Regions from separate parts of the Duffyella gerundensis genome, predicted to be linked through region 3. Evidence: riboswitches for the same ligand, from Rfam matches in the RefSeq annotation. Region 3 holds a riboswitch; each other region holds the start of a gene.
The links. A riboswitch is a leader RNA that binds a small molecule or an ion and turns the genes downstream of it on or off. The one in region 3 is predicted to bind thiamine pyrophosphate.
Positions count from the first base shown of each region.

Region 1: linked by a shared signal. The riboswitch ahead of EM595_RS19035 (FAD-dependent oxidoreductase) and the one ahead of thiC (phosphomethylpyrimidine synthase ThiC) in region 3 are both predicted to bind thiamine pyrophosphate.
Region 2: linked by a shared signal. The riboswitch ahead of thiM (hydroxyethylthiazole kinase) and the one ahead of thiC (phosphomethylpyrimidine synthase ThiC) in region 3 are both predicted to bind thiamine pyrophosphate.

Region 1 is NZ_LN907828.1:397,353-407,764, forward strand. Features, by position in the region: gene EM595_RS19025 (YdgH/BhsA/McbA family protein) at 212-421, opposite strand; gene EM595_RS21210 (hypothetical protein) at 418-609, opposite strand; gene tsgA (MFS transporter TsgA) at 1,077-2,279, shown strand; TPP riboswitch at 2,391-2,512, shown strand; gene EM595_RS19035 (FAD-dependent oxidoreductase) at 2,650-3,582, shown strand; gene thiS (sulfur carrier protein ThiS) at 3,579-3,779, shown strand; gene EM595_RS19045 (thiazole synthase) at 3,783-4,541, shown strand; gene EM595_RS19050 (HesA/MoeB/ThiF family protein) at 4,555-5,517, shown strand; gene EM595_RS19055 (ABC transporter ATP-binding protein) at 5,519-6,262, shown strand; gene EM595_RS19060 (ABC transporter permease) at 6,252-6,986, shown strand; gene EM595_RS19065 (ABC transporter substrate-binding protein) at 7,006-7,935, shown strand; gene EM595_RS19070 (CynX/NimT family MFS transporter) at 7,943-9,133, opposite strand; gene EM595_RS19075 (class I mannose-6-phosphate isomerase) at 9,463-10,412, opposite strand, start outside.
Region 2 is NZ_LN907827.1:2,559,689-2,570,100, reverse strand. Features, by position in the region: gene EM595_RS21135 (hypothetical protein) at 684-854, shown strand; gene metG (methionine--tRNA ligase) at 944-2,977, opposite strand; gene apbC (iron-sulfur cluster carrier protein ApbC) at 3,139-4,248, shown strand; gene EM595_RS11915 (GNAT family N-acetyltransferase) at 4,263-4,691, opposite strand; gene ahpC (alkyl hydroperoxide reductase subunit C) at 4,924-5,487, shown strand; gene ahpF (alkyl hydroperoxide reductase subunit F) at 5,613-7,181, shown strand; TPP riboswitch at 7,292-7,388, shown strand; gene thiM (hydroxyethylthiazole kinase) at 7,422-8,219, shown strand; gene thiD (bifunctional hydroxymethylpyrimidine kinase/phosphomethylpyrimidine kinase) at 8,216-9,016, shown strand; gene EM595_RS11890 (GntR family transcriptional regulator) at 9,047-9,733, opposite strand; gene EM595_RS11885 (mannitol dehydrogenase family protein) at 9,850-10,412, opposite strand, start outside.
Region 3 is NZ_LN907827.1:3,504,558-3,514,969, forward strand. Features, by position in the region: gene EM595_RS16015 (DUF1481 domain-containing protein) at 1-472, opposite strand, end outside; gene hupA (nucleoid-associated protein HU-alpha) at 583-855, opposite strand; gene EM595_RS16025 (YjaG family protein) at 1,044-1,634, opposite strand; gene nfi (deoxyribonuclease V) at 1,686-2,354, opposite strand; gene hemE (uroporphyrinogen decarboxylase) at 2,357-3,424, opposite strand; gene nudC (NAD(+) diphosphatase) at 3,463-4,236, opposite strand; gene EM595_RS16045 (Rsd/AlgQ family anti-sigma factor) at 4,325-4,831, shown strand; TPP riboswitch at 4,931-5,029, shown strand; gene thiC (phosphomethylpyrimidine synthase ThiC) at 5,122-7,023, shown strand; gene thiE (thiamine phosphate synthase) at 7,023-7,652, shown strand; gene EM595_RS16060 (aminotransferase-like domain-containing protein) at 7,849-9,300, opposite strand; gene EM595_RS21550 (DUF1127 domain-containing protein) at 9,500-9,655, shown strand; gene rpoC (DNA-directed RNA polymerase subunit beta') at 9,724-10,412, opposite strand, start outside.

The sequences.
Region 1 (10,412 bases), on a different replicon from region 3:
CATTTTAAAACGGGGTTTTGATATTAACACAATACAAATCATTATCATCTGTCGTATCGACTGCAAAGCAGGAGAGATCGGGATTTCAGATTATCGCCCGCGACGGGAGAAAGGAAGCATGGAGCGCTAAAGCAGAAGACACGGGAAGCAGAGGAGGCAGGTAATAAAAAAACAGCGTGCCTGAGGCTACGCTGTTTTTTTAAAGAGGATGTTATTTAGTCAGCGTGGCAGTCATGTAAACGCCATTCTGAAAATAGGCGCTGGTCACTTTGTAGCTGGCGCCCATTTCCTGTGCCTGCGCAGCAATTTTCGCTTCTGCATCGTCAAGCGTAGGGGCAGTAACACTCAGTGAAGCAGCAAAGGTGCTGGCTGATGCGAAAGAAAGTACGATAACTGCTGCAATTTTTTTGATGTTTTTCATGATGAATTCCCAAGGTTATTTTTTAATTTTGAGGCTGTTGTGCCTCGATGGAAACTATCATAGGCGCGATGCCTGACGCTTGAAAGGCCATTATCTTGCTCAAGTCTTTCAAATAAATTGATGTTTATTTCCGTAGCAGAATATGAAGCGCTGTCGGTAGCACTGCCGCCAGAAAGGGGGTTAATCAAAGGCTATCCTGGGTCTCACGTGGTCTCGCTTTGAGCAGAGGGATAGTAATCATGCAGCGGTGAACAAATGGAGCCTGGCGCCGGGATAGCGAATCTCTTCTCTCTGTTAGGTTTGGCCCAGTAATCAGTAGCCAGAGAAAAGTGCGGTAAACGAGGAAGAATATTCAACCCGACTAGCCATGCGCAACGGCGTTGTATTTGGCTGAAATTTGATTTTGAGGGCGCGTGATTATACAGCAGCGTACGTGTAGAAATGGGATTTTGATCACGTTATGAATGCAACGCGCTGCAACAAAAAGCAGAAAGCGATCTGGCTCAGGAAGTTGCATTGTTGACGCATCCTTATTAGGGACAACGTTGTTTTTGATATATATTCATCAACCCAAAATTCTCTTACCAGGGCGAATAACTCAGGTCAATTGCCGACCTTTGCGGTTCATCACATGCTCAATACTTACAGGTGGCATATGTTTAAAAGAATTAACCCGGTGCTGATTATATGCTTTCTCTGCTATGGCTTTACCGGGGCAACCGTCATCGTGACGGGCGTTGTGCTCGGTGACCTGGCAAAATACTTTGGCCTGCCTGCGGCTGAAATGGGAATGATATTCACCTGGCTGAACAGCGGTATCCTGCTGGCCACCACGGCCAATATTTTCCTGCTCAAAAAGACCGGCGCGAAGAAACAGTTCATTTTTATGGGCGTGCTGCTGCTGCTGGCACTCTGGTTGCTGTTTGCCGATCACGATCTGACGCGTTTCTCTTTTGGCATGCTATTGCTGGGCGTCAGCAGCGGCATCACCATGTCGGTGGGCACCTCGCTGATTGCCAATATGTACGAAGGGCGTATGCGTGCGTCGCGACTGTTGTTGACCGACTCGTTCTTCAGCATGGCCGGTACGTTGTTTCCGATGCTGGCGGGCTATATTCTGGTACGCAACCAGCCGTGGCAGTGGATTTATGCGGCCATTATCGCCATGGGCGTGGTCATTATTCTGCTGTCGCTGGTGGCTAATTTTGCAGCCGCGGTGAAAAAACCTGCGGTGGCAGCAGCAGCGACTACCGGCGTGACCCGCGGCGAAAAATGGGGGCCGGGCGTTTACCTGATCTCCACCGCGGCATTTGCCTATATTCTCGGCCAGCTTGGCCTGATGGCATGGATTCCGCAGTCGGTGATGGAGCGCTTTAATGTGACGATTGCCGATGCCGGTGCCACCGTAGGACATTTCTGGACTGCCTATATGGTCGGCATGTGGTGCTTTAGCGTGATCCTGAAATACCTGCGCCCGATTGTGGTGCTGATCCCGCAGACTGCGCTGAGCAGCCTGCTGATCTATCTTTCCATCACCTCGGACAATTTTGAAGTCGCCAACTATGCGCTGATCGCCGCTGGCTTTATCTCCAGTGGTATCTACACCACGCTGATCACGCTAGGTACCTTGCAGGTGCGTTCCGCTTCACCGAGCCTGGTAAACTTCATTCTGACCTGCGGCACGGTAGGCACCATGCTGACCTTCGTGGTGACCGGTCCGATGGTCGGTTCCATCGGCGTGGAAAAAACGTTGTGGTTCCTGAATGGTCTGTATGCCTATGTTTTTGTTATCAGCGCGCTGACCACGCTGTTGAAAAGCAAAACACCTGCGGTGCAGGGCAGCAGCATCGGGCACTGATTTCTGCCTGAACACGTTGCGCATTGGAAGCCCTCGCTGAGCGAGGGCTTTTTTTATTGCAGCAGAATTTTCCTACAGGGCTTGACGTCAACCCGCCGCGTAACCTACAAATAGAGCCGTCAGGGGAGTCTCGCCAAAGAGACTGAGAGGCTACTAGCGAGCGATTCGCGGCGTAGCGACCCTTAGAACCTGACCCAGTTGATACTGGCGTAGGAAGACGGGCCGCTGATGCTTTTCAGCGGCTTGCCGCAAGGGCTGTATTCATCCGTCCGCGCATTTTCCCCTTCTTGTATCACGGGTCTCAGTTACGCTGAGAGGCCAAAGTGACGCTGTTTTTTACTTCCCTATTTTTCTTGTTGGACAAGCCGCAATGAGCCGGTGGTCAGTGCTGGGCAGCGGCGTTGCCGGACTGTGCGTGGCCACATTGCTGGCAGAGCAGGGCGAATCGGTTGAGATTATTACCGATGAGACACGGCTTGCGGCATCGCACTGGGCGGGCGGCATGCTGGCGCCCTGGTGTGAAGGCGAAAGCGCGCCTGCGCAGGTGACCGAATGGGGCCAGCGCGCGGCGGGCTGGTGGGCTCAGCGGGTCAGCGGCGTTACGCATCATGGCACGTTGGTGCTCGCTGCTCCGCGCGATCGCCAGGAGCTTATCCGTTTCGCCGATATGACGCAGGCTCATCAGTGGGTGGAACCGGCCACGCTGGAACCGCAGCTGGAAAATCGTTTTGCCCGCGGCTTGTTTTTTGCTGATGAAGCGCACCTCGATCCGCGGCAGGCGATGCAACAGCTGCGTGAAACCCTGACGCAGCGCGGCGTAGATTTTCACCGCGGGCAGCCGGTTGGCAAGGTCATCGACTGCCGGGGCATTCACGCCGCGCAAGCCTTGCTCTCGCTGCGTGCCGTACGCGGTGAAATGTTGATCCTGCAGAGCCGCGACGTGCAATTTACCCGGCCAATCCGCCTGTTACATCCCCGTTTCCCCTGTTATCTGGTGCCGCGTGACGAGGGCCGTTTCATGCTCGGCGCAACCATGGTCGAAAGCCACGACAGCAGCCCGATCAGCGCTCGCGCCATGATGGAATTGCTCAGCGCCGCCTGGACGATTCACCCAGCGCTGGCCGAAGCGCGCGTGCTGGAAAGCGGCACAGGTCTGCGTCCCGCCTTCAGCAATAACGTGCCTGAAATTCATTATCAGGACGGCAGGTTCTATCTCAACGGCATGTATCGTCACGGCTTTTTGCTGGCGCCAGTCATGGCCGAAAAACTGATGCAACAACTGAAACAGGAGTCGCATTCATGATCACCCTCATCCTCAATGGGCGCACCATCACCACCCGCAGCAGCACGCTGGCGGCACTGTTGCACGAACAGCAGCTCGATCCCGCCTGCGTGGCCAGCGCGATTGACGGCGAGTTTGTGCCGCGCACGCATTATGAAACGCAGCCACTTGGCGACGGCATGCGGCTGGAAGTGCTGTCGCCGATGCAGGGAGGCTGAACCATGTTCTATGACTTTACGCCGCAGTCACGCTTCCTGATCGGCACCGCCGGTTATCCTTCACCCGACGTGCTCCAGCAGGCCATTACCGCCGCAGAAAGCGACATAATCACCGTCAGCCTGCGCCGTGAAGGCAGCGAAGGCGCAGCATTCCGCGATCTGCTGACGCAGCTCAATAAGCGCGTGCTGCCCAATACCGCAGGCTGCCATACGGTGAAAGAAGCGGTAACCACCGCACACATGGCGCGCGAGCTGTTTAACACGCGTTGGATCAAGCTGGAGGTAATCGGCCATGCCGACACGCTGCAGCCCGATCCTTTTGCGCTGGTTGAAGCCGCTCGCATTCTCTGTGCCGAGGGCTTTCAGGTGTTTCCCTATACCACTGAGGATCTGATCGTCGGCGACAAGCTGATTGAGGCGGGTTGTGAGCTGCTGATGCCCTGGGGGGCACCGATTGGCTCAGGGCAGGGATTGCGTAATCCGCACGGACTGCGCGCCATGCGCGCGTGGTTCAAAGGCATTCCACTGATCGTGGATGCGGGCATCGGCGCGCCAAGCCAGGCCGCGCAGGCGATGGAGATGGGCTTTGATGGCATTCTGCTTAATACCGCGGTAGCGAAAGCACGAGATCCGGTAAGGATGGCCGCGGCGTTTGCCGCCGCTATTCGCGCCGGAGAACAGGCTTACGCCGCAGGATTAATGGAGCAGCGCGACATGGCCGCGGCCTCCACGCCGATCTTTGGCCTGGCCGAGTTCAGTTAACAAGCGAGGAAAAATGGATCGTTATCAACGTCAAACCATGCTGCCGGAAGTCGGCGACGTGGGGCAGCAACGTCTGGCGCAGGCGCGTGTCGCGGTAATCGGCGCCGGTGGACTGAGCGCCACGCTGCTGCCTCTGCTGGCAGGCGCGGGCGTCGGCACACTGCATATTTACGATGGCGATCGGGTGGCGCTGCACAATCTGCATCGTCAAACGCTGTTCGGCATGCAGGATATCGGCGCGCTAAAGGTTCACTGTGCACAGCAGGCGCTGGCGCGGCTTAACCCCGATTGCCGGGTTGAGGCGCATACTGCGATGCTCACCGCCAGCGGCGTAGATCGCGCGCTTGAGCAGGTTGATTTGGTGATCGACGCCGCCGACAACTTTGCCACAACTTGGCTACTGTCGGATGCCTGCCAGCGCCTTGCGCTGCCGCTGATCAGCGCCTCAGTGCTGGGCCGTCAGGGTTATGTTGGCGGCTTTTGCGGCGGCGCGCCTGGCTATCGCGCGCTGTTTCCTCAGCTGCCGAGCACGGCGGCAAACTGTAATACCGCAGGCGTGATGGGACCCGCGGTCGCCGCGCTGGGCGCGATTCAGGCGCAGATGGCGTTGAGCGTGCTGCTGGCGCATCAGCCTTCGCCGCTGGGTAGCGTGACCCAATGCGACTTTAGCCGCTGGCACTTTAATAGCTTCCGCTTTGATGGCGCAGAAGAGCCTGTCAATCTTCTTCCTTTCATCGATCGTCAGCTGCTGTGCGACGATGATTGTGTGGTCGATCTGCGCAGCAGCAGCGAAGCACCGCACAGCGTTAGCGCGCATGCCCAGCGCATCCCACCTGCGGATATAGCTGGCTGGCAACCGCCAGCCGATCGGCGCATCGTGCTGGTCTGCGCCAGCGGTTTGCGTGCAGGACAGGCGGCGCAACAGCTACAGCAGCGTGGTCTCTTCCGACTCGCGCTGCTGGCGGCGAATTACTGAGATGCGCAATCCAGTCGTTTCCGCACCGGCCATTACGGTGAATGCGCTGTCGTTTAGCTGGGGCAACCAGCCGGTCTGTCAGCAGCTCTCGTTATCGTTGCGCGGTGGCAAAACCACCGCGCTGCTGGGCCGCAGCGGCAGTGGTAAAAGCACGCTGCTGAGATTGATCGCCGGCCTGCTACTGCCCGCGGCCGGTGACGTGACGAGCAGCGATGGCTTGCCGCTGCCCGGCAGGATCAGCTGGATGGGACAACAGGATTTACTCTATCCCTGGCTTACCGCACGAGAAAACGTGATGCTTGCGGCCCGTCTCAACGGAGAAAAAGCAGACGGTGGCCGGGCCGATGAGCTGTTGGAACAGGTTGGTCTGGGCGGACTGGCCGAGGCAAAACCCGCTGCGCTGTCGGGCGGCATGCGGCAACGGGTAGCACTGGCGCGCACTCTCTATCCACAGCGTCCGGTGGTGTTAATGGACGAGCCTTTTGCCACGCTCGATGTGCTAACCAAGCTCAGCCTGCAAACGCTTACCGCCAACCTGCTCAGGGATAAAACCGTACTGCTGGTCACCCACGATCCGCTGGAGGCGTGCCGTATGGCGGATGATATTGGCGTGCTCACCGGCAATCCGCTGCGCTACGAACCTTTTGGTGCGCCAGAGGCCGCGCCGCCGCGCGAGGTCAGTGATGCGGGCGTGCTGCATCAGCAGGGCAGGCTGTTCAGCCGGTTAAGCCGCGATGAGAGATAAATTTTACAGCCTGCTCTGGCTGCTGGTGGTGATTGGCTGCGCCTGGCAGGCTGCCCGCGCGGCTGGCGTTCCGACGTTTCTGCTGCCTGCGCCGCAGGCGGTGCTGGTCGCGCTGGTGCAGCATCGGGCGCTGCTGGCACATCATCTGTTTTATACGCTGACTGAAATTCTGCTGGCCCTGTTGGTGGGCATCGGCAGCGGCACGCTGGCGGCCATTGCGATGGCCAGCAGTCAGCGTCTGCGGCGGCTGCTTTTTCCGCTCATTACCGCCAGCCAGGCGATTCCGATCTTTGCCCTCGCGCCGCTGCTGGTGCTGTGGCTTGGCTACGGCATCGCTTCCAAGGTCGCGGTGGCAGCGCTGATCCTGTTTTTTCCACTTTGCTTGTCGCTGTTCGAAGGATTGTGTCGTACGCCGCCGGGCTGGCTGGAGCTGGCGCAAACCCTGTCGCCATCACGGTTTTACCGTTTCCGCCATCTCTACTGGCCCGCCGCACTGCCCGGTTTTTTTACCGGGCTGCACATGGCGATGATACTCGCGCCGATTGGCGTAGTAATGGGGGAATGGGTCGGCGCCAGCGAAGGATTGGGCTATTTGATGATGCAGTCCAATGCGCGGCTGGAAACGGCGTTGAGCTTTGCTGCGCTAACCCTGCTGTTAATGATCACACTGTTGCTCTCAGCTATTGTGACGCTGTTGCGGCGTAAATATCTCTGGCAATCCTGAGGATGTCACCTTGAAAACTATGCGCTTTTTTGCCGTTGCTCTGCTGTTGGGTTGTTCGCTGTCGGTGAGTGCCGCAGAACGCGTGCGCCTCTTGCTCGACTGGTTTGTTAATCCCAACCACGCCGCCATTTTTGCCGCCAGGCAAAGCGGGGCTTTTGCGCGCGAAGGGCTGGATGTTGAGATGATTGCGCCAGCGGATTCCGCCGCCGTGCCGCTGTTGTTGGCGGCGGGCCAGGCAGATCTGGCGCTGAGCTATCAGCCGCAGCTCTATACGCTGGTGGAGAAAGCGGTGCCGGTCATCAGGGTTGGCACGCTGATTAATCAGCCGTTAAACACCCTGACCACGCTGGACAGCCATATTCATTCGCTGAGCGACTTCGCCGGTAAAACGCTGGGCTACGCCATTCCGGGTTTTGAGGATGTAACCGTTCGCACCATGCTCACCTCGGCAGGCGTCAACCCCGATTCCGTGAAGCTGGTTAACCTGAATATGTCTGCCGTGAGCGCATTGCTGAGCAAGCGCATCGATGGCGCAATGACCATTTATCGCAACTATGAGCAGCTGGAATTGCAGGATAAAGGTGTCACGCCGATAACGTTCAAGCCCGAGGAACACGGCGTACCCGCGTGGGATGAGCTGATTATTTTAGCGAATCAAAAAACCGCGGCCAGTGACAAACGCATTCCTGCATTTTTGCGAGGGTTAAATGCCGGTGTCGCCTGGTTACGCGCGCATCCGCAGCAGGTATGGTTCGCCTTTATCAAAGCCTATCCTGAGCTAAACACGCCGTTAAACCATCAGGCGTGGCTGGCGACATTACCTTATTTTGCCAGCGATGCGGGCGCGTTTGATGCCACACGTTATCAACGCTTTGCCGATTACATGCTGGCCAACAAGCTGATCACGCAGGTGGCGCCGCTTTCCCGATATTCACTCGCGGCGCCGTAACATCGGGCTAGCTGCCGATCTGACGACTGGCGCCCACCAGCGGCGCCAGCATCATTTGCAGCAGGCTCATGCCCACCAGCGCCAGCAGCGGCAGTGACCAACTGTGCAATTGCTGATGCAGCATACCGAAAAACAGCGGTCCCAGCGCGGCGAGGCTGTAGCCGACGCACTGCGCCATGCCAGAAAGATGTGAGGCCTGATGCGGATGAGCGGTGCGCAGCGAAAACAGCGAAAGCGACAGCACCATTGACGCGCCCGCGCCAAGACCGGCGACGATCAGCCACAGCGCGGCCAGTGCGGGGAACAGCAACAGGCCAGCAACACCGCTAAAAATTGCCAGCGAGGCGATAAAGCCCAGCAGACGCTGATCGCGCAAGCGCCTGATGGCGCTCATGCAGGCAAGGTTAGCGGCCACCGCCACAATCTGATAGAGAAACAGCAGCCATCCGGCGCTGACCTGGCTAAAACCATTGGACTGCGCATACGGCGTGAACCAGGCGATCAGGGTGTAAAACACCAGCGATTGCAATCCCATGAACAGCGAAACCTGCCAGCCAAGCCATGAACGCCACGGCGATAGCCCCGCAGGGGTGGGCGCGGATGCCTGCGCGCGCGGAACGGCGGCCCGCGCCAGCAGCGGGCGCCAGGCGAACAGCGCCACGATCACCGGCAGCAGCCAGACCGCCAGCGATAATGTCCAGCCGCCTTCGCTGAACGCCGCCAGCGGCGCCGCGACCCCTGAGGCGATGCTGGCGGTGATCGCCATGGTCGACGCATACAGGCCAATATATTTTGCCGTATGCTGCTGCGCATCGCGCTTAATCAACGGCGGCAGCAGCACATTGGCGGCGGCAATACCGCCACTGAGCACCAGCGTGCCGCACCATAAGCCGCTCTCATTGCCGATAATGCGCAAGCCCGAGCCGATGCCAATCAACCACAGCGCCGCCCACAAGGTTTTCTCCAGTCCAAAGCGGTTTCCGGCCCACGCCGAGATCGGCGCCAGCGCGGCAAACATCATCAGCGGGATAAAATTGAGTAGCCCTGCCTGCGCGGCGCTGAGCCCGAAGGTCTGGCAGATATTATCGAGAATCGGGCCGGTGGCGGTGATCGGCGTACGCAAATTGGCCGCGGTGAGCAGCACCACAAACAGTAAGGAACGGGAGCCAGCGGTAGTGTTAACAGAAGAAAGAGACATAATCGCGATCGCACAATGAGCAGAAAATCTGCTGATTAATGCGTTGGTTGACGTTAACGCTTACGCAAAAGGGCAGGCGCCCTGATGTCTGTGCGCAATCATAGCCAGGGAAGGCCATCGGGTAAAGTGGCAACGTATGCCAGTGAGCCGCTTGCGCGGACAACCGACTCTTTTTTTGCGCGGCTGTCGCCTTGCGCGCATCCGCGAGTCCTGACGTAGGTAAATCAGCACAAGCGCCGTTCCGTGCCAACAGCCTGCGGCGCAGCGGGCTGCGCATTACTCTGTCTGTAGTGGATTTCAGCAATCTGTTGCTTCGCTGCGCGCACGGCCTATCTTTTTTCATCCCAGACATCGCCCAGCCGCGAAATGGCCTGCCGATCGTAGCCTTGAGCCTCCAGCGGTGCGATAACCTCATGCTGCAGATCCGGCAGATAGCCGATCAGCAGTTCGCCCTCGCCGCTGAAGGTGATTTCACCCAGCGAGGCGGGCAGTACGCAGGTAGCGGCGCGATCCAGCGGCCAGCGCTCATCACCCATTTCGATATGCAGCGGCGCGCCGAGGTTGGAAACAATGCGCACGCTGTTAAAAGCGTAATGGTAGCGTTCGGTGAAGCTCGTGCGCTCCAGCGCAAAATAGGGGCCAGCACAAAGCAGCCGCCGCGTCAGCGCCTCGCTCTCTTCCAGCAACAACCCCGGTTGCGGCTCCACCTGCAACTCCGGGCGTAACTGCTGCATCAGCGCATCAATGTTTTTCTCACGCTCGGCGGGTGAAATTTTACTGCCGTCCTCCATGCGCCACGGCATTGCGTGCTGCTGAATATTGGAGGTTTGCTCAATCTCATAAATCAGCGTGTCGGGACCAAACGAATGCAGCATGCCGCCGGGAATATAAAACGTATCACCCGCGTTGACCGGCAGGCGCTGCATGATGCTGTCGTACTCTTCAGCCAGCAGCGCTTCGCGAATACGTTCACGGCTGATGCCGGGTTTGATGCCCGCCAGGCAGGTTGCTCCCGGCGCTGCCCACAAGATATGCCAGGCTTCCGTCTTGCCGTTTGGCTGCTGTTCAAGACGCTGTGCCGCGTCATCATTGGCGTGCAGATGCACCGGCAGCATGCCGGAGCCATCAATAAATTTAGTGAGCAGCGGAAACTGCGGGCCACGCCAGCCGGGCGCGACCAGCGCATCGGGTTCACTGAGGGTCAACTCGCGCAGGGTTTTACCGGCCAGCGCGCCATTTTTCACCGACGCGTTCATACCATCAACGTCACTGACTTCCC
Region 2 (10,412 bases), 940 kb from region 3:
CTTTCGGGAATGTTCAGCACATGATGATATTTGAGAGGATTGCCAACTTTCAGCTAATCAACCTGATTTATACAACCAAGGCTTCTTCAGCCAGTTATTAGTCACATTGAGTACAGTTCTGGCAGCGAGTGATGCTGGCGGCCATTTCAGCGATCAATGGATAAGTGCCTTGCGCCACCAGCCGATATGTTCAATGCATTATGATGATCTTTCTAACCAGTCATAACGTTTCATCCAATTAAGGCTTCTTCAGCCAGTTATTAGTCACATTGAGTACAATTCTGGCAGCGAGTGATGTTGGTGGCCATTTCAGCGACCAATGGATAAGTGCCTTGCGCCACCAGCCGATATGTTCAACGCATTATGATGATCTTTCTAACCAGTCATAACGTTTCATCCAATTAAGGCTTCTTCAGCCAGTTATTAGTCACATTGAGTACAATTCTGGCAGCGAGTGGTGTTGGCGGCCATTTCAGCGCCGAGTGGATGAAGCGTTCCAGGACGAGCCGACAGGACGTCGGCGAGAGGGAAGCGCCGCGCCATGGAGGGCGCGTCGCGAGTGGTCCGTCAGGAAGGCTGAAGTAGCGAGGGCACCGCAACGCGGCGATGAAGCTGGCCGAAAGCGCGGGTGCAGGGCCGGGGCGACTGCCGGCCCTGCTCGGGCTGCCTTCAGGCAGAACGAAATGGCCGTTGACCTTAAAGTCCTTGACCTTAAAGTCCTTGACCTTAAAGCCCTTGACCTTAAAGCCCTTGACCTTAAAGCCCTTGACCTTAAAGCCCTTGACCTTAAAGCCCTTGACCTTAAAGCCCTTGACCTTAAAGCCGCCAGCCAGGCAGAACGAAATGGCCGCTGACCTTAAAGCCCTTGCCCTTAAAAGCCGCCCGCTTCACGGCAAACCCAGGCCTTTCCGGCCTGAGGAACAACAACAACGCCTTGCGGCGTTTACTTCACCTGCATGCCCGGTGTGGCACCGCTGTCCGCCGACAGCACATACAGATCGGCGCCGCCGGAACCGGCTGAAAGCACCATGCCTTCTGACACGCCGAAGCGCATTTTACGTGGTGCCAGGTTAGCGACAATAATGGTCAGCTTGCCTTCCAGCACCGCGGGATCGGGGTAAGCCGCGCGAATGCCGGAGAAAATCTGCCGCTTCTCACCGCCCAGATCGAGCTGTAAACGCAGCAGCTTGTCTGAACCTTCCACCAGTTCGGCTTTCTCGATCAGCGCCACGCGCATATCGATTTTGGCAAAATCATCAATGGTGATGGTCTCGCCAATCGGTACATCCGCCAGCGGCCCGCTGACAGCGGGCTGATTAGCCACCGCCGCATCTTCTTTTGAAGCGTCAATCAGCGCCTCAACTTTGTTCATCTCAATGCGGCTGTAGAGCGCTTTAAAGCTGGCGATGCTGTGATCGAGCAGCGGCTGCTGCACGGCATCCCAGCTCAGTTCGCAGTTGAGGAAGGCTTCGGTGCGCTCGGCCAGCGAAGGCAGCACCGGCTTCAGCCAGGTCATCAGCACGCGGAACATATTGATGCCCATAGAGCAGATCGCCTGCAGGTCGGCATCGCGGCCTTCCTGTTTCGCCACTACCCACGGCGCCTGTTCGTCAACATAGCGGTTAGCAACGTCAGCCAGCGCCATGATATCGCGAATGGCCCGGCCATATTCACGCGCCGCCCAGGCTTCGCCAATTTTTTCTGACGCATCGGTGAAGGTTTTAAAGAGCGCAGGATCGGCCAGCTCAGCTGCCAGCTTGCCGTCAAAGCGTTTAGTGATAAAACCGGCATTGCGCGAGGCGAGGTTGACCACTTTGTTGACCACGTCGGCGTTCACACGCTGGACGAAATCTTCCAGATTAAGGTCGATGTCATCAATGCGTGATGAGAGCTTGGCCGCATAGTAATAGCGCAGGCTGTCGGCATCCAGATGCTGCAACCAGGTGCTGGCTTTGATAAAGGTGCCGCGTGATTTTGACATCTTCGCGCCATTTACCGTCACGTAGCCATGCACAAACAGGTTATTAGGCTTGCGGTAGTTGCTGCCTTCCAGCATCGCTGGCCAGAACAGGCTGTGGAAATAGACGATATCTTTGCCGATAAAGTGATACAGCTCGGTGGTGGAATCTTTATTCCAGAACTCGTCGAAATCGAGGTCGCCGCGCTTGTCACACAGGTTTTTGAACGAGCCCATGTAGCCGATTGGCGCGTCGAGCCAGACATAGAAATATTTGCCTGGCGCATCCGGGATCTCAAAGCCGAAGTAAGGCGCATCGCGGGAAATGTCCCACTGATGCAGGCCCGACTCAAACCACTCCTGCATCTTGTTAGCCACCTGATCCTGCAGGGCGCCGGAGCGCGTCCACGCCTGCAGCATGTCGCTAAACGCTGGCAAATCGAAGAAGAAGTGTTCGGAATCACGCATCACCGGCGTCGCGCCAGACACGGCGGACTGCGGATTGATCAGCTCGGTTGGGCTGTAGGTCGCGCCGCACACTTCACAGTTATCGCCATACTGATCCGGCGATTTACATTTCGGGCAGCTGCCTTTAACGAAGCGATCCGGCAGGAACATGCCTTTTTCCGGATCGTAAAGCTGCGAAATGGTGCGATTCTTAATGTGGCCGTTGGCCTTCAGGCGCGTGTAAATCTGCTCAGAAAGCACGCGGTTCTCTTCGCCATGGGTCGAATGATAATTGTCATAGCTGATGTTAAAACCGGCGAAGTCAGCCTGATGCTCCTGGCTCATCTCCGCAATCATCTGCTCTGGCGTGATGCCGAGCTGCTGTGATTTCAGCATGATCGGCGTGCCGTGGGCGTCGTCAGCACAGATGAAGTAAACCTGATTGCCGCGCATTCGCTGGTAACGAACCCAAATATCTGCCTGGATATGCTCGAGCATGTGGCCGAGATGGATTGAGCCATTAGCGTACGGCAGGGCGCACGTTACCATTATTTTTTTCGCGACTTGAGTCATAGTTTACGTTGCTTTCTTGTGGTTAAAAAAACGGTCTTAGATGTTACCTGAAAGGCCGTCCCGGCGTAAACAGAGGGTTTGCCAGCGCTTCATTCGGCCAGGCTTCTGATATGATTAGCTGAATGGCGTCATCAGGCTAACAAGAAAACAGAGGAGCAGGGATGAACACTGAATCCCCCCATCATTCACCGGAAACGCTGCGCGCCATGGTTGCCGGCGTTCTCGCCCGTTTTGAACACCCTACGCTGCAGCGCAATTTGATCGTGCTGAAAGCGCTGCACCACGTAGCGTTGCTGGATAACCGGCTGCATGTCGAATTGCTGATGCCGTTTGTCTGGAACGGCGCGTTTGACCAGCTGAAAGAGCAGGTCAGCGCCGATTTGCTGCGCATCACCGGCGCGGGAGCGATCGACTGGCGTCTGCGTCACGATATCGCCACGCTGAAGCGGGTCAAAGATCAGCCTGGCGCTAACGGTGTAAAAAACATTATCGCCGTCAGCTCCGGCAAAGGCGGCGTGGGCAAATCCACGACGGCGGTGAACATGGCGCTGGCGCTGGCCGCCGAAGGCGCGCGCGTGGGCCTGCTGGATGCTGATATCTACGGCCCATCGGTGCCGAGCATGTTGGGCACCGACGATCAGCGTCCTTCTTCGCCCGACGGGAAACACATGGCGCCGATCATGGCGCACGGCCTGGCCACTAACTCCATCGGTTATCTGGTCACCGACGATAACGCCATGGTGTGGCGCGGGCCCATGGCCAGCAAGGCGCTGATGCAGCTGCTGAACGAAACGCTGTGGCCGGAACTCGATTATCTGGTGCTGGATATGCCGCCAGGCACCGGCGATATCCAGCTGACGCTGGCGCAGAACGTGCCGGTCACCGGCGCGGTGATCATCACTACGCCGCAGGATATTGCGCTGCTCGACGCGCGCAAGGGCATTGTGATGTTTGAGAAGGTCAATGTGCCGGTGCTGGGCGTGGTGGAAAACATGAGCATGCATATTTGCAGCAACTGCGGCCATCATGAGGCGATATTTGGCAGCGGCGGCGCAGAGAAGCTGGCCGAACAGTACCATACGCGCCTGCTCAGCCAGCTGCCGCTGCACATCCAGCTGCGCGAAGATCTGGATGCCGGTGAACCCACAGTGATCCGCGATCCGCACGGGGAATTTACCGCCCGCTATCGTCAGCTGGCCGGTGCGGTGGCCGCGCAGCTTTACTGGCAGGGTGAGGTGATTCCGGGCGATATCGCCTTCCGCGCCCTATAAGATTTGCGCCCGGCTTACGGGCGCAGTTTATAGTGCATCAGAACGTACTCGCCTTGTTCGCTCTCGCCCTGCGCAATCACCTGCCAGCCGTGCCGCTGATAAAATGCCTGTGCCGGTTTGTTGGCTAACAGGCATTTTAGCGCACCGGTTGAGGTGAATCGTGCCTGCACCGCCTTTAACAACGCGCTGCCGACGCCGCTGCCCTGATGTTGTGGATCGACAAACAGGCTGTGCAGAAAGTTGTCATTTTCCAGCAGCGCGGCAAAGCCAACGCGATGTCCCTCCTGTTCTACGACCAACACCGTTTCACCCAGTACGGTGCTGTCAAAATCCTCCAGTTGCCAGCGGCTGCTATCCAGCCAGTGCCAGTTCGCCTTGCGCGATGCCAGAAACAGCGTGCGTAAAAAAGGGCGGTCAGCTTCACAAAAAGGTCTAATTTGCACGTTATGCTCCAAAACATTGACAGGCCACAAGCCTGGCAGTTAAAAGGCCTGTGATAAAATCGAATGGAAAGCGGCAACCTGCCCGGGCCATTTTCGACTCGCTCTGAGCCAGCGCCATGCGCCGTCCACATAGCTTGTTAGCTTTTGTTTATCGAATTGATATGGGCTGCTTATTAGCATCGAACAGGGTTTTTCTGTAACGTGCATCACATCTTTTAACGGAGGACGTCAGATGTCTATTATCAATACCAAAATTAAGCCATTCAAAAACACCGCGTTTAAAAATGGCGAGTTCATCGAAGTCACCGAAAAAAATGTCGAGGGTAAATGGAGCGTGTTCTTCTTCTACCCGGCTGACTTTACCTTTGTTTGCCCAACCGAACTGGGCGACGTTGCCGACCATTACGCTGAGTTCCAGAAACTGGGCGTGGATATCTACTCTGTTTCTACCGACACCCACTTTACCCATAAAGCATGGCACGGTAGCTCAGACACCATCGGCAAAATCGAATACGCAATGATCGGCGATCCAACCGCGCAGCTGTCTCGTAACTTTGAAATCCTGCGTGAAGCGGAAGGCCTTGCTGACCGTGGTACCTTCATCGTTGACCCGGAAGGCATCATCCAGGCGATCGAAATCACCGCTGAAGGCATTGGCCGTGACGCCTCTGACCTGCTGCGTAAAGTGAAAGCGGCACAGTACGTTGCTTCACACCCAGGCGAAGTTTGCCCGGCCAAATGGAAAGAGGGCGAAGCCACTCTGTCTCCATCGTTGGATCTGGTTGGCAAAATCTAACTCGCCTCACGGCTTTAAACGTTATACGTCACTCAGGCAGTCACTGGCTGCCTGACAGGTGAACCGTATCTCTCTCATCGGGTGCTTTTTAGCACCCGATGTATTTACCAGACCAGGAACTCACTATGCTCGACAATAATCTGAAAACCCAACTCAAAGCCTATCTTGAGAAATTATCGAAACCTGTTGAGTTGATCGCTACGCTGGATGACGGTGCAAAATCGGCTGAAATCAGGGATCTGCTGGTAGATATCGCCGGACTGTCAGACAAAGTCTCTTTCCGCGAAGAGAACGATAAGCCAGTACGTAAGCCTTCATTTTTAATTACCAACCCAGGCAAAGAGACCGGGCCGCGTTTCGCCGGTTCGCCAATGGGTCATGAATTTACCTCACTGGTTTTGGCGCTGCTGCAAACCGGTGGGCATCCTTCGAAAGAAGCGCAGGAGCTGTTGGATCAGGTTGCCGCGCTGGAAGGCGATTTCCACTTCGAAACCTATTATTCGCTCTCCTGCCATAACTGCCCGGACGTGGTGCAGGCGCTGAACCTGATGGCGGTGATCAACCCGCGTATCTCGCACACGGCGATCGATGGCGGCGTGTTCCAGAATGAGATTCAGGAACGCAATATCATGGGCGTGCCAGCCGTGTTCCTGAACGGCAAAGAGTTTGGTCAGGGCCGCCTGAGCCTGGCTGAAATCGTCAGCAAGGTCGACACCAACGCCGACAAGCGTGCGGCGGAAGCGCTGAACCAGCGTGAAGCCTATGAAGTGCTGATTGTCGGCAGTGGCCCGGCGGGTGCAGCGGCGGCGATTTACTCGGCGCGTAAAGGTATTCGTACCGGCCTGATGGGCGAGCGTTTTGGTGGCCAGGTGCTGGACACCGTGGATATCGAAAACTACATCTCGGTACAGAAAACCGAAGGCGCGAAACTGGCCGGTGCACTGCGTGCGCACGTTGATGATTATGAAGTCGACGTTATTGATGCACAAAGCGCCATCAAGCTGATTCCTGCAGCGGCCGAAGGCGGACTGCATGCGGTTGAAACGGCGACCGGCGCGGTGTTGAAAACGCGCAGCCTGATTATCGCCACCGGCGCCCGCTGGCGTAACATGAACGTGCCTGGCGAGAACGAGTATCGCACCAAAGGCGTAACTTATTGCCCACACTGCGATGGCCCGCTGTTCAAAGGTAAGCGCGTGGCGGTAATTGGCGGCGGTAACTCCGGCGTGGAAGCGGCTATCGATCTGGCCGGTATCGTTGAACATGTGACGCTGCTGGAGTTTGCCGGTGAAATGCGCGCCGATCAGGTGCTGCAGAACAAACTGCGCAGCCTGCATAACGTCGACGTGATCCTCAACGCGCAGACCACTGAAGTGAAAGGCGACGGCAGCAAAGTCACCGGCCTGCAGTATGTCGATCGTGTGACGCAGCAGAGCCATCAGCTGCCACTGGCAGGTATCTTCGTGCAGATTGGCCTGCTGCCCAACACCAACTGGCTGGAAGGCACGGTTGAGCGCACCAAAATGGGCGAAATCATCATTGATGCCCGTTGCGAAACCAGCGTAAAAGGCGTGTTTGCTGCCGGTGACTGCACCACGGTACCGTACAAGCAGATCATTATTGCCAGCGGCGAAGGGGCTAAAGCCTCGCTCAGTGCCTTTGATCATCTGATCCGTACCAAACCCGCGCAGTAACCGTTACGCATCATCACTAAAACCCGGGCCTGTCCCGGGTTTTTTGCGTTTGCACATGGCCGAATACTCCCGCTTGCTTAAGCGCTGCCACTTCCTTATGCTCATGGCGTAACACTGACTCGGGGTGCCCTTTTTTATAAAGGCTGAGAAATACCCGTATTACCTGACCTGGATAATGCCAGCGTAGGGAAGTCAAATGCCTGACCGCATTCGCCTTCTTAGACGCCGGTTGGGAGCTTTATGACCAATCAACCGCAACACCTCTCCGGCGCGTTTGTCGCCACCACGCTTACCCACTTTCAACAGCGCGCACCGCTGGTGCACTGCATGACCAACGATGTCGTACAGGCGTTTACCGCCAATGTGCTGCTGGCCTTAAATGCTTCGCCCGCCATGGTGATTGATACCGAAGAGGCCGCTATTTTTAGCCCGCTGGCCGATGCGCTGCTGATCAACGTGGGCACCTTAACGCGCGATCGTATCCCTGCCATGCGTGCAGCCATTGCGGCGGCGCGCGCGGCGAATGTGCCCTGGACGCTGGATCCGGTGGCCGTCGGTACACTGCCTTTACGCACCGGATTTTGCCGTGAACTGCTGGATCAGCAGCCAGCGGCTATTCGGGGCAACGCCTCTGAAATCCTCGTACTGGCGGGCATTGATGCGCAAGGGCGTGGCGTCGACAGCCTGCACCACTCGCATCTGGCGATAACGGCGGCAAAACAGCTGGCCAGCCGCAGTGGCGCCATTGTCGCCGTCACCGGCGAAACGGATTATGTCACCGATGGCGAGCGCCTGATCGCCGTGTCGGGTGGCGATTTGCTGCTGACGCGCGTGGTGGGCACCGGCTGTGCGCTGTCGGCGATGGTTGCCGCATTTTGCGCGCTGTCTGGCGATCGGCTGATGCTGGTGGCTACCGCCTGTCAGCTAATGGCACGCGCGGGCGAGCAGGCTGCTGCTTCAGGCGCTGGCGGGCCGGGCAGCTTTCAGCAGGCGTTACTGGATGCGCTGTGGCAGCAGGGCGCGGAGGTGCAGCCATGAAGCGGATTAATGCGTTGACCATCGCCGGAACCGATCCCAGCGGCGGCGCGGGCATTCAGGCCGATTTGAAAGCGTTCTCTGCCCTTGGTGCTTACGGCACCAGCGTGATCACCGCGCTGGTGGCGCAGAATACGCAGGGCGTGCAGGCGCTTTATCGTATCGATCCCGCTTTTGTCGGCGCCCAGCTCGACTCGGTGCTCAGCGACGTGCGCATCGACAGCGCCAAAATCGGCATGCTGGGCGAGCAGGCGGTGATTGAGGTGGTGGCAGATAAACTGGCGCAGGCCGCGCTGCCGTGGGTGGTGCTTGATACCGTAATGGTGGCGAAAAGCGGCGATGCGCTGCTGGCGCCGCAGGCGGTGGCCAGCCTGCGTGAGCGCCTGCTGCCTCAGGTATCGTTGATCACGCCGAATCTGCCGGAAGCGGCGGTGCTGCTTGATTGTGATCCGGCACTCAATGAGGCAGAGATGCGTGAGCAGGGGCGCGCGCTGCTGGCGCTGGGCTGTCAGGCGGTGCTGATGAAGGGCGGCCATCTGCACGAAGCGGAAAGCCCGGACTGGCTGTTTACTTCTGATGGCGAACAGCGCTTCAGCACGCCGCGGGTGAATACGCGGCATACGCACGGCACCGGCTGTTCGCTGTCAGCGGCGCTGGCCGCGTTGCGCCCGCGCTATGCCACCTGGGCCGAAACGGTTGAGGCGGCAAAAACCTGGTTACAAGGCGCACTGGAGCAGGCGGATACGCTGGAGGTGGGGAAAGGTATGGGTCCGGTGCACCATTTTCATCGCTGGTGGTAAAAAAAACGGGAGCAGACTGGCTCCCGTTGATTAGTGTTGCTCAAACCACTCGCTGTTTTGTTCGGAGATAGGCGTGATGGAAAAGATCATTTCCTGCAAATGGCGACGCATCGCCAGCTCGGCGGCATCGGCGTCCTGCGCCGCAACTGCCGCGTAGATTTCCCGATGCTGTTCAATCAGGCTTTCCGGCGGCGACACCTTGCTCAGCGTCAGGAAACGCACGCGATCCATGGTGGCTTTGATGTTTTCCACCGTTTCCCAGGCGAGCGCGCAATCGATGCTTTCGGCAATCAGACGGTGAAAGGCGTCATCCAGTGCTAAAAATCCCTGAATGTCGTTGCGCTGGGCGGCCAGCGCCTGCAGGTCAAGATTTTGCTGCAGCGCCAGCAGCGCCACCGGCGTGGCTTCCAGCGCGGCGCGGCGCACCACGGCTATTTCCACCGCTTCGCGAATGAAACGGCCATCGGCCACCCGACGGGCAGAGATTTTACGCACAAAGGTGCCACGCTGTGGCAGGACCTGCACCAGGCCCGCTTCCGCCAGCTTGATAAAGGCTTCCCGCACCGGCTGACGTGAGACATCAAACCGCGCGGAGACCTCTTTTTCCGACAGTAGCGAACCGGGAGGAATAATGCAGGTGACAATCTCCTGACGCAGATAGCGATAGATCTGCTGATTGACCGGCTCAGAAGCCGTAATGGTATAGGCAATCGACATGCGCAACATCCCTATAGTGGCTGGCGGCAACAGAGCCTGCTTTGATAAAAAAAGGGTGCCCAAACGGGCACCGCTAGTCTAAACAGCCCTTATCGCCAGCGCCAGCGCTTTCCGTTTCAGCCGTTTGCCACCGCCTGCGCCACCGTGGCCCGCGCGCCCTGACGCAGTAGCTGCTGATAACAATCATTTACCTGCGCGACAAAATCGGCGTTGTGCGGCAAATCCTCACCAAATACTGATTCGATGCCCAGCAGCGCTGCGACCCGCGCTTCGCCTTCTGCACTGGCCGCCACGCGCTCTGCCAGTTCACTCTTCATGGCATCACGCACCTCAATGGCGTTGCCCTGTTCGTCAACGGCACCGACATAGCGAATCCACGCTGCCACGCCGAGCGCCAGCAGCGGATACGCGCTGCCTTGCGTGATGTGCCAGCGAATGCTGTCCAGCCAGCGCTGCGGCAGCTTCTGCGTGCCGTCGGTGGCAATCTGTCCGGTGCGGTGTTTAATGGCGCGATTTTCATAACGCGCCAGCAGCGAATCCGCGTAGGCCACCAGATCGACATTCGGCGTGCGCAGCGTCGGTGCCTGTTCATCCAGCATCAGCTTACGCGCCGCCAGGCGGAAATCGCCGTCCGCCATGCAGTCGCTGATGTGTTCATAACCGGCAAGGTAGCCGAGGT
Region 3 (10,412 bases):
CTTCACAGCTTTGTACACGGCCATCGCCCAGCCAGTGTCCCTGATGCAACATAATCCGGCCTGCCAGCAGTGCGTCACTGATATCGCGCATCCGACCAGCATCGAACTGATAGAGCGCCACCGTTTCGTCACTGACCGCTTGCCGCTGCCCCGCTAGCTGGCGCTGCATAAAGCTCAGCTTACCCTCGGCGTTAAAGCGCAACGTCACATCATCCGGCTGATCGCCTTTTACCTGGCGCGCAATGCTCATCAGCTTTCCGTCCACCCAGTTGTAATGCGTCACGTCTGCCGTTCCACCGCTAAATGGGGTAAAGACAGTCATCATGTGTACGCTGTCACGATCGCTGTTTTTGCGCCAGATGCGGACAACACCGCGATCGGCAAGATAGCCGCTGGCCGTAAAATCGGGAAGAGAAGAGTGAGAGCTGCAGCCAACAAGCAGAACGCTCAATATGAGGGTGAGGATTTTCATAGGGTCCCGCGGACGAGAGCGATGCTGGATATAAGGAATCAGGTTTATCAGGAGGAGAAAACAAAAGGGCTTTTAAGCCCCTCTGTTTAAACCTTTTACTACTACAAAACTTACTTAACAGCGTCTTTCAGTGCTTTACCAGATACGAACGCTGGTACGTTTGCAGCAGCAATTTTGATTTCATTGCCAGTCTGCGGGTTGCGGCCAGTACGCTCAGCACGATGGTTAACCTTAAAAGTACCAAAACCAACCAGTTGTACAGCATCACCATCTTTAAGAGACTCAGTAATCGCTGCCAAAGTGGATTCCAGAGCTGCTTTAGCCTGGGCTTTTGACAGATCCGCTTTGTCTGCAATTACATCGATCAGTTGAGTCTTGTTCATAAGTTATCCTTACAGTGTATTTATCGCTTGCTAAGCATCAAGTGCGAGGGAAAAGCCAACGGCTGGCACTCTTCAGCCTGCGCGCACCGATAGCCACATTTTTCAGCCCCCCAAATGTAGACCAGACGGGGGGCGAATGTGAAGCCTTTAGGCGCGACAAATCAGGCCTGGAGTCACGTTTTATCGCCTTACTGCTGAATTTTTATACCGATGTTGCTGAATCCGTCTTCCCGCAGGTCTGAACGTAATCCTTTTATCAATTCCACGTCGCGTTCTTCACAGGCGGCAAGCAGGCGAAATATCTCCCATTGCGCGTCCCATTCGTCGATGACGCCTTGATTATCTTTTAACTCATCATCGGACATTTCCTGTCCGGATTGGGTCATTTCCAGCATCGCCACGGTAGTGATTGAGGTCTCGCTGACTTCGATCGCCCGATCCAGCGTGTCGCCACTCAGCAGCGCATGCACCGTTTCACTCAGAGCAACACAGGCATCGATAGCGGGATAAACGCCATACACATCGAAATCATCGCCGTTGGGGATCGCCTCTTCGAATTTCTCCAGCTGGCTGTCGAAATTGATTTTGGCATCTTTTACCGTCAATGACTCCCACACCAGATCGAGCAGACGACGATAAAGCTGAGCATCGGCAAAACCGGTCTGCTGATGAAACGCCCAGTAGTTGGGATACATACGTTCACACAAACAGGCCATAAACGTCATATGCTGCCAGCTTTCTAACTTCTCCAGCCGCAGATGAATTGGGTTACGTAACATGGGGCAATCTCTTGGTGATTTTTCTGCCGGCAGTGTACAGCAAAAGCGGCATTAAGGCTGCTGTTGCCAGCGAACAAAGGCCGGTCGACGTGACGCCACCGCATCTGCCCAGCGCGTCGGTTCGGGCAGGCGATATCCGCCCATGCAGCGTTCAACCCACTCCAGCGCGGTATCGGTGCTAACGCGATGGCCGGTCGAGACAAACAGTGGATTGCAGCGCTTTTTGCTGCGCCATACCCAGGCCAGCTGCTCACCTTTGTCCATCAGCGGCTGGCGAGCGCCAGGCTCTTCCGACAGGTCAGCAAACTTACCGCATAACCGACGCTTCGCCACGCCAATGGTCGGGACATCCACCATCAGACCAAAATGGCTGGCAACCCCGAGTCGACGCGGATGGGAAATGCCATGGCCATCTACAAACAGCAGATCCGGATGCTGATCGAGCTGCTGCCATGCTGCCAGTAAGGCCGGATATTCGCGGAACGAGAGGAAGCCAGGAATGTAGGGCATCGTTGTGGCTACGCGCGCCACCGTGTGCGCCACCAGCTTCATTGAGGGATACTCCAGCAGCACCAGCGCGGCGCGCGTCACGTCGCCTCCCTCTTCAAAACCAACGTCGGCACCGCCGATTAAACGGGGTGGCATAACCTCAAAGTCATCATGCCGCACAACCTGCGCAGCACGTTCAATTTGTTCGGCGCGTAAAGCCTGTATATCCACGGTTACTCCTGATGATATTTTCGCGACAGCTTATGCACTGCCTCGACAAAAACGCCGGCATGTTCTGGTGGTACATCCTGATGAATACCATGGCCCAGGTTAAAGACATGCCCGTTGCCGTTGCCAAATCCCTGCAAAATAGTTTCCACTTCCTGCTCAATCCGTGCAGGCGGTGCATAAAGCATAGAAGGATCCATATTGCCCTGCAGCGCAACCTTGTCGCCTACGCGGCGGCGCGCATCAGCAATATCCATCGTCCAGTCCAGCCCCAGCGCATCACAGCCGGTGGCTGCCATCGCTTCCAGCCATTGATTACCACCTTTGGTGAACAGCGTGACGGGCACACGGCGCCCCTCATTTTCGCGTTGCAGACCATCGACAATTTTGTGCATGTAATGCAGTGAGAACTCAAGGTAGTCACGGCCGGTGAGCACGCCGCCCCAGGTATCGAAAATCATCACCGACTGGGCGCCAGCGCGGATCTGCGCGTTGAGGTAAAGGGTGACGCTGTCAGCCAGCTTGTCGAGCATCGCGTGCAGCGTGGTCGGCTCGGCATACATCATTTTCTTGAGTTTGGTAAACGCCTTGCTGCTCCCGCCTTCCACCATATAGGTAGCCAACGTCCACGGGCTGCCGGAAAAGCCAATCAGCGGCACCTCGCCCTGCAGATTTTTGCGAATGGTGCGCACGGCATTCATGACGTAGCCCAGTTCCTGTTCAGGATCGGGAATCGGCAGTTTATCAACGTCGGCACGACAGGTAATCGGAGAGGAGAAACGCGGGCCTTCACCTGCCTCAAAATAGAGCCCTAATCCCATGGCATCCGGAATCGTCAGGATATCGGAGAACAGAATCGCGGCGTCCAGCGGATAACGCCGCAGCGGCTGCAGCGTCACCTCACAGGCGAGTTCGGCATTTTTACACAGCGACATAAAATCGCCTGCGATGGCGCGCGTCGCTTTATACTCCGGCAAATAGCGGCCTGCCTGGCGCATCATCCAGACCGGCGTGACGTCTACAGGCTGGCGCAACAAGGCGCGCAGATAACGATCGTTCTTCAATTCACTCATGGCTAAAATCTCTTAAAAACAGGCGCGCAGTGTAGCATTCATTCTGCTTCTGCGCGGCACAGGGCAACGGTATCTTCAATGAGCCGACGCGCGACGGTGCCTGCTGGCGGCAACAACGGCAGCTGGTCATAACGGAACCAGTCGGCATCCAGTAACTCTTTTTTATCGGGCTGCAGATCGCCGCTGTCGTAGTCCGCCATAAAGGCCACCATCAATGACTGCGGGAAAGGCCAGGGTTGTGACGTGACATAACGTACGTTTTTCACCTTCACGTTGCTCTCTTCCATCACTTCGCGCGCCACCGTCTGCTCCAGGGTCTCCCCGACTTCGACAAATCCGGCAAGCACGGTATAAATATTGCTGCGATGGCGGGCGTGATGCGCCAGCAGAATGCGATCGCCGCGGCGGATCGCCACGATAATGCAGGGCGCAATCTGCGGATAGTAGCGCTGGCGGCAATGCGGACAGAGTGCCGCAAACTCGCGGGTGCTGAGATTCATTTCATGACCGCAGTAACCACACCAGCGATGTGAGCGATAAAACTCCGCCAGCTGCACTCCGCGCCCGGCCAGCTGGAACAGTCCCACATCCAGATCGATTAGCTGCCTGACCGACATCATGTGCTCGTCGCGGTTTTCACGAATTAGCCACACCGTTTCGCCCTGCCATTCGCCTACTGGCATCGCCTGTGCGCCGACCAGAGCAAATTTTTCCGCCGATCCGTACGGTAATTCGCCATCAGGTAACCAAAGTTTGTTTTCATGGCTGACAATCCACCAGCCTGCGTCTACGCTTGAGATCTCATGTTGCATAAATAATGGTTATCCTTCGCTTTTACTGGCACTCTGAAGAAGTTGCAGGACCAAATGCATTGAAACTATAACTCACACGGAGTCAATTATGCTCAACCAGTTAAATCTCCTGACAGAGCGCGTAGGTGGAAGTAACGAACTGGTAGATTTTTGGCTGAATGCTCGCCGCCAGCTCCTCGTTACGTATTACCAAACGGTAGGGATCAAGCCTGGCAAATCGCCGCTGACCGTACTGGATGAAAAAGCGCTGGATAATTTTTGCCAAAATTTAGTCGATTATCTGTCGACCGGCCATTTCAGCGTATATGAGCGCATTATTGATGACGTTGAAGGCACCAGCCCTCTTAACGCCGCCGCGCAAATCTACCCGGCGCTGCAGCTGAATACTGAACGTCTGATGGCGATTTACGATACGCATCTTGAAAATGCCATCGATGATGATAACTACATCGCTTTCCAACAGGCACTGTCTGAAGTTGGCGAAATCCTCGAAGCTCGTTTTACGCTGGAAGATACGCTGATTCAGTTAGCGTCTGAGACCAATCTTGTTCATGCGCCTGTGGCTAACGACGAAGTTATCGCGCGCCCGGCATAAGGTTGATCTTGTAGTTTGAAAATGGCCTCATTATGCTAATGGGGCTTTTTTGTACCACGCAACTGTGGTTGCGCCGTGATGGCTGAGCATCGCCATTGCTTCTTCTTGTCGGAGTGCCTTAGGGCTGAGACCGTTTATTCGGGATCCGCGGAACCTGATCAGGTTAGAACCTGCGAAGGGAACAAGAGTAAATCTACTCAGAACGGCATTGTGCCGTCTGTACAGACATCGTCTGTTACTCCTTCCGAACTCCGGACAAGCAAATTCCTCATCTGAAATGGAACCTTGCTATGTCTGTTACACCATCCAATCGCCGTGAACAACGCGCGCATGCTCAGCAGTTTATTGACTCCCTGCAGGGCACCGCTTTTCCTAATTCTCGCCGCATCTGGCTGATCGGTAGCCAACCCGATATTCGCGTACCTTTGCGCGAAATTCAGGTCAGTCCTACCTTAATCAGCGGCGACAGCGCGACGCCGCGCTATGAAGCCAACGAAGCCATTCCTGTTTACGATACTGCCGGGCCCTATGGCGATCCACTGGCGGAGATTGATGTGCGCCGCGGTCTGCCGCGCATACGTGACGGTTGGATAGCTCAACGTGACGACAGTGAAACCATTAGTCAGCTCAGCTCGGGTTACACGCAGCAACGTCTGGCCGATGAAGGGCTCGATCATCTGCGCTTTGAGCATCTGCCGCAGCCACGCAGAGCCAAAGCAGGCAAGTGTGTTACCCAGCTTCACTATGCGCGCCAGGGCACCATCACCCCGGAAATGGAGTTTATCGCCCTGCGCGAAAACATGGGCCGCGAACGTATTCGCGGTGATGTGCTGCGCCAGCAGCATGCAGGCAACGCCTTTGGTGCCGAATTGCCGGAAAATATTACCGCCGAATTTGTACGTCAGGAAGTTGCCGCCGGCCGGGCGATTATTCCGGCCAACATTAACCATCCGGAATCAGAGCCGATGATCATTGGCCGTAATTTTCTGGTGAAAATCAACGCCAACATCGGTAACTCTGCGGTGACCTCTTCCATTGAAGAGGAGGTGGAGAAGCTGGTCTGGTCAACGCGCTGGGGGGCCGATACGGTGATGGATCTCTCCACCGGCCGTTATATTCATGAAACGCGCGAATGGATTTTACGCAACAGCCCGGTGCCGATCGGTACCGTGCCGATTTATCAGGCGCTGGAAAAAGTGCATGGCATAGCGGAAAACCTTAACTGGGCGATTTTTCGCGATACGCTACTGGAACAGGCTGAACAAGGCGTCGACTATTTCACTATTCACGCTGGCGTGCTGCTGCGCTATGTGCCGATGACCGCAAAACGGCTTACCGGTATCGTTTCACGTGGCGGCTCAATTATGGCGAAATGGTGCCTGTCTCATCATCAGGAAAGTTTTCTTTATCAACATTTTCGCGACATCTGTGAAATCTGTGCCGCGTACGATATCTCGCTTTCGCTCGGCGACGGGCTGCGCCCCGGCTCGATTCAGGATGCCAATGATGAAGCGCAGTTTGCCGAGTTGCGGACGTTGGGCGAGCTAACCCGTATCGCCTGGGAATATGATGTGCAGGTGATGATTGAAGGCCCGGGACATATTCCAATGCACATGATCCGTCGTAATATGACCGAGCAGCTGGAACATTGCCACGAGGCCCCCTTTTATACGCTGGGCCCGCTGACCACGGATATTGCGCCCGGCTATGATCACTTCACCTCAGGCATTGGCGCGGCGATGATTGGCTGGTTCGGCTGCGCGATGCTCTGCTACGTGACGCCAAAAGAGCACCTCGGCCTGCCCAACAAAGAAGATGTGAAACAGGGTTTGATTACTTACAAGATCGCCGCGCACGCTGCCGATCTGGCTAAAGGGCATCCCGGCGCGCAGATCCGCGACAATGCGATGTCGAAGGCACGCTTTGAATTCCGTTGGGAAGATCAGTTCAATCTTGCGCTTGATCCGCATACCGCGCGTGCTTATCACGATGAAACGCTGCCGCAGGAATCGAACAAAGTCGCGCACTTCTGTTCTATGTGCGGCCCCAAATTCTGCTCAATGAAAATTACGCAGGAAGTGCGTGACTATGCGGCGAAACAGGCAGCCGCCCAGCCGATTGATGTTGGCATAATGCCGCGCGGTGATGACATTCACCCGCCAGTGGGCGCGATTAACGAGGAGAAACTGTGATGCTACCCTTCCCTGCTACCGCGCCGCGCCTCGGCCTCTATCCGGTTGTGGATAGCGTTGAGTGGATCGAGCGCCTGCTTTCAGCTGGCGTACGAACGATCCAGCTACGCATCAAGGATCGTTCGTCGATCGACGTTGAGCCTGCAATCGTTGCCGCTATTGCGCTGGGCAAAAAATATGCAGCCCGCCTGTTCATCAATGATTACTGGCAGCTGGCGATCGAGCATCAAGCTTATGGCGTTCATCTTGGTCAGGAGGATCTTGAGGTTGCCGACCTGCAAGCCATTCAGCAGGCCGGTTTGCGGCTCGGGATCTCCACGCATGATGATGCTGAGCTGGATCGTGCGCTGGCGCTGCGTCCGTCTTACATTGCGTTAGGGCATATTTTTCCTACCCAAACTAAAGCGATGCCCTCAGCGCCGCAAGGCATTAGCGAGCTGCAGCGCCATCTGGCTCGGCTGGGAGAGATGCCAACGGTGGCGATCGGCGGAATATCACTGGCGCGCGCGCCGGAGGTATTGGCGACCGGGGTGGGCAGCATTGCCGTCGTCAGTGCCATCACGCAGGCCGCTGACTGGCGTCTGGCCACCGCCGAACTGCTGGCACTGGCGGAACCGGATCAACGCTGAGATATAGCAAGAACGGAACGCGCCTCGTGCTCTGCCTGTTAGCAGCTGTCACGAGGCGCGGTATTTTTCGACACGCCTCGTAGCAGCAAGGTTTACTGCTCGAACGCCGTATCTCTGACGATTACAGTGCGCCTGTCGAACAAGCCTGTTTGACCAGGGCCAGTTGTTTCTCCTCTCTGGCCCTGCCTTCCCACCGCTATTCTGTCGATAATGCCGGCAATGCATCTACGGCACAGGCTGCCATCGCGTGCTCCACGGCGGCACCCAGAACAGCCAGCGCCTGCTCGGCTCGATGATCCATCGGTAACGCAAAATTAAGGCGCAGGCAGTTACGGTATTTCCCGGAAGCGGAAAATAGCGAGCCCACCGCTACCTGCAATCTTGATTCGCTAAGCGTCCGGTTCAACCGTACAGCATCAAACGGCTCCGGCAATTCAATCCACATCAGGAAGCCACCAGCGGGACGCGAAACACAGATGCCGCAGGGAAAGTAGTGGCGTACCCAACAATTTAGCGTCTCGTAATTGCGCTGGTAGATCTGACGCATACGGCGCAGGTGCGGTAAATAGTGTCCCTGGCGAATAAACTCAGCCACCGCCATTTGCGTCTGCGTGGCAGTAGAGCCGGTGGCGATGTATTTCATATGGATAACGCGATCGCGATAGCGCCCCGGCGCCACCCAGCCTACCCGCAGTCCCGGCGCCAGGGTTTTGGAAATCGAACTGCAAAGCAGCACGCGGCCATCGAGATCCCAGGATTTCAGGCTCCGTGGCCGCGGATACTCCCAGGTCAGTTCGCCATAAACATCGTCTTCGATGATGGCAGCATCGTAGCGTTGCGCCAGCGACAGCAGCGCTTTCTTACGATGCTCCGGCATGATAAAACCCAGCGGATTATTGATATTGGGCACCACAATAATCGCCTTCACCGGCCACTGCTCAAAAGCGAGTTCCAGCGCTTCGAGGCTAATACCGGTGGCGGAATCCGTTGGGATTTCGATAACCCGAATGCCAAAGCCGCGCAGCGTTTGCAGCGTACCGTGAAATGCAGGTGATTCAACGGCGATAATATCGCCTGGCTGGCAAACCGCCCGTACCGATACCGAGAGGGCTTCATGACAGCCGGTGGTGATAACAATGTCGTCTGCGCTGAGCTGACAGCCACTGTCAATGGCGAGGCGTGCAACCTGTTCGCGCAGCGCAGGCAGGCCCTGTAACGTATCGTAGTTAAGCAGACGCGGATCCTGCTTTTGTGCCAGCCGTGCCATGATTTTCCACAGCGGCTTCAATGTCGGCTGGGTGACATCCGGCATGCCACTGCCCATCTGCAAAATATCTTCTTCCTGCCGGCTGTTCAGAAGATCCAGCACGGCATCCCATTGCGTAATTTCTACCGGGCGCTGAGCGGGCCGGGTCATCGCTGGCAGCGGCGGCGTAGCTTTGTGCAGGCTGACAAAGTAACCCGAGCGCGGTTGCGGCGTAATCATCTGCTTCTCCTCCAGCAGATGATAAGCCTGCTGTACGGTGCTGATACTGACGCCATGTTCAGCACTTAATATCCGCACGGACGGTAAGCGCTCACCGCTACGATACAGGCCCTGCTCGATGCGCCGGGCCAACAACGCTGCCAGCGTTTGATAACGTGTCACGATAGATTTCTCCGTTCTTTCGCCAGACCAGTACAGATGGCGCCCGTTTTCATCATTCAGATCTAATTTGGCCCAATCTGTATGTTAATAAAAGGTGTTTTTTGCATCTGTATTGCCAGCGGTGTCGGGATGACAATGTGCTCAGTAACTTACTGAGGAGGCAATAATGGAAGCGGGCGAAAACAGATGTGGCAAACTGATGGGCTTGTGTAGCGTGTTTACCTTGGGAAAGGTAATCGTTAACGGTATACGCAGCAGAATTTTACGTTATCAGACACGGCGAATTCTCAGTCGTCTGACTGACAGTGCGCTAAAAGATATCGGCGTCACGCGCGACGATCTCAGAAAATATTGATGCTGTTTTTCTGGCATAAAAAAACCGCTCCGAAGAGCGGTTTTTATTTATCAGCGTATCAACGATGATTAATCGTCTTTACCGCCAAGGCCTGCGTTCAGCAGCTCTGCCAGGCTGGCAGATGCTTCGTCAGCAGTAACCTGCGGCGCAGCAGGTGCTTCGCCATGCAAACGACGACGCATGCGCTCCTGATGGTAAGCATAACCGGTACCGGCCGGGATCAGACGACCCACGATAACGTTCTCTTTCAGGCCGCGCAGTTCATCGCGCTTGCCTGCTACAGCAGCTTCGGTCAGGACACGCGTGGTCTCCTGGAACGATGCTGCAGAGATGAACGATTCGGTTGCCAGCGACGCTTTGGTAATACCAAGCAGATCGCGTGCAAAGGTCGCGCCGACTTTGCCGTTCGCTTCCAGATCGCGGTTAGCAATCTTGATGCGAGAGAACTCCGCCTGCTCACCGTCGAGGAACTCGGTGCTGCCTGAGCTCACGATGGTCGCTTTACGCAGCATCTGACGTACGATGACTTCGATGTGTTTATCGTTAATCTTAACGCCTTGCAGACGGTAAACTTCCTGCACTTCGTTAGTGATGTAACGGGTCACAGCATGGACGCCACGCAGACGCAGAATGTCATGCGGAGATTCCGGACCGTCGGAAACCACGTCACCGCGTTCCACACGCTCACCTTCAAACACGTTGAGCTGACGCCATTTTGGAATCATCTCTTCGTAAGCTTCGCTGCCGTCAATCGGGG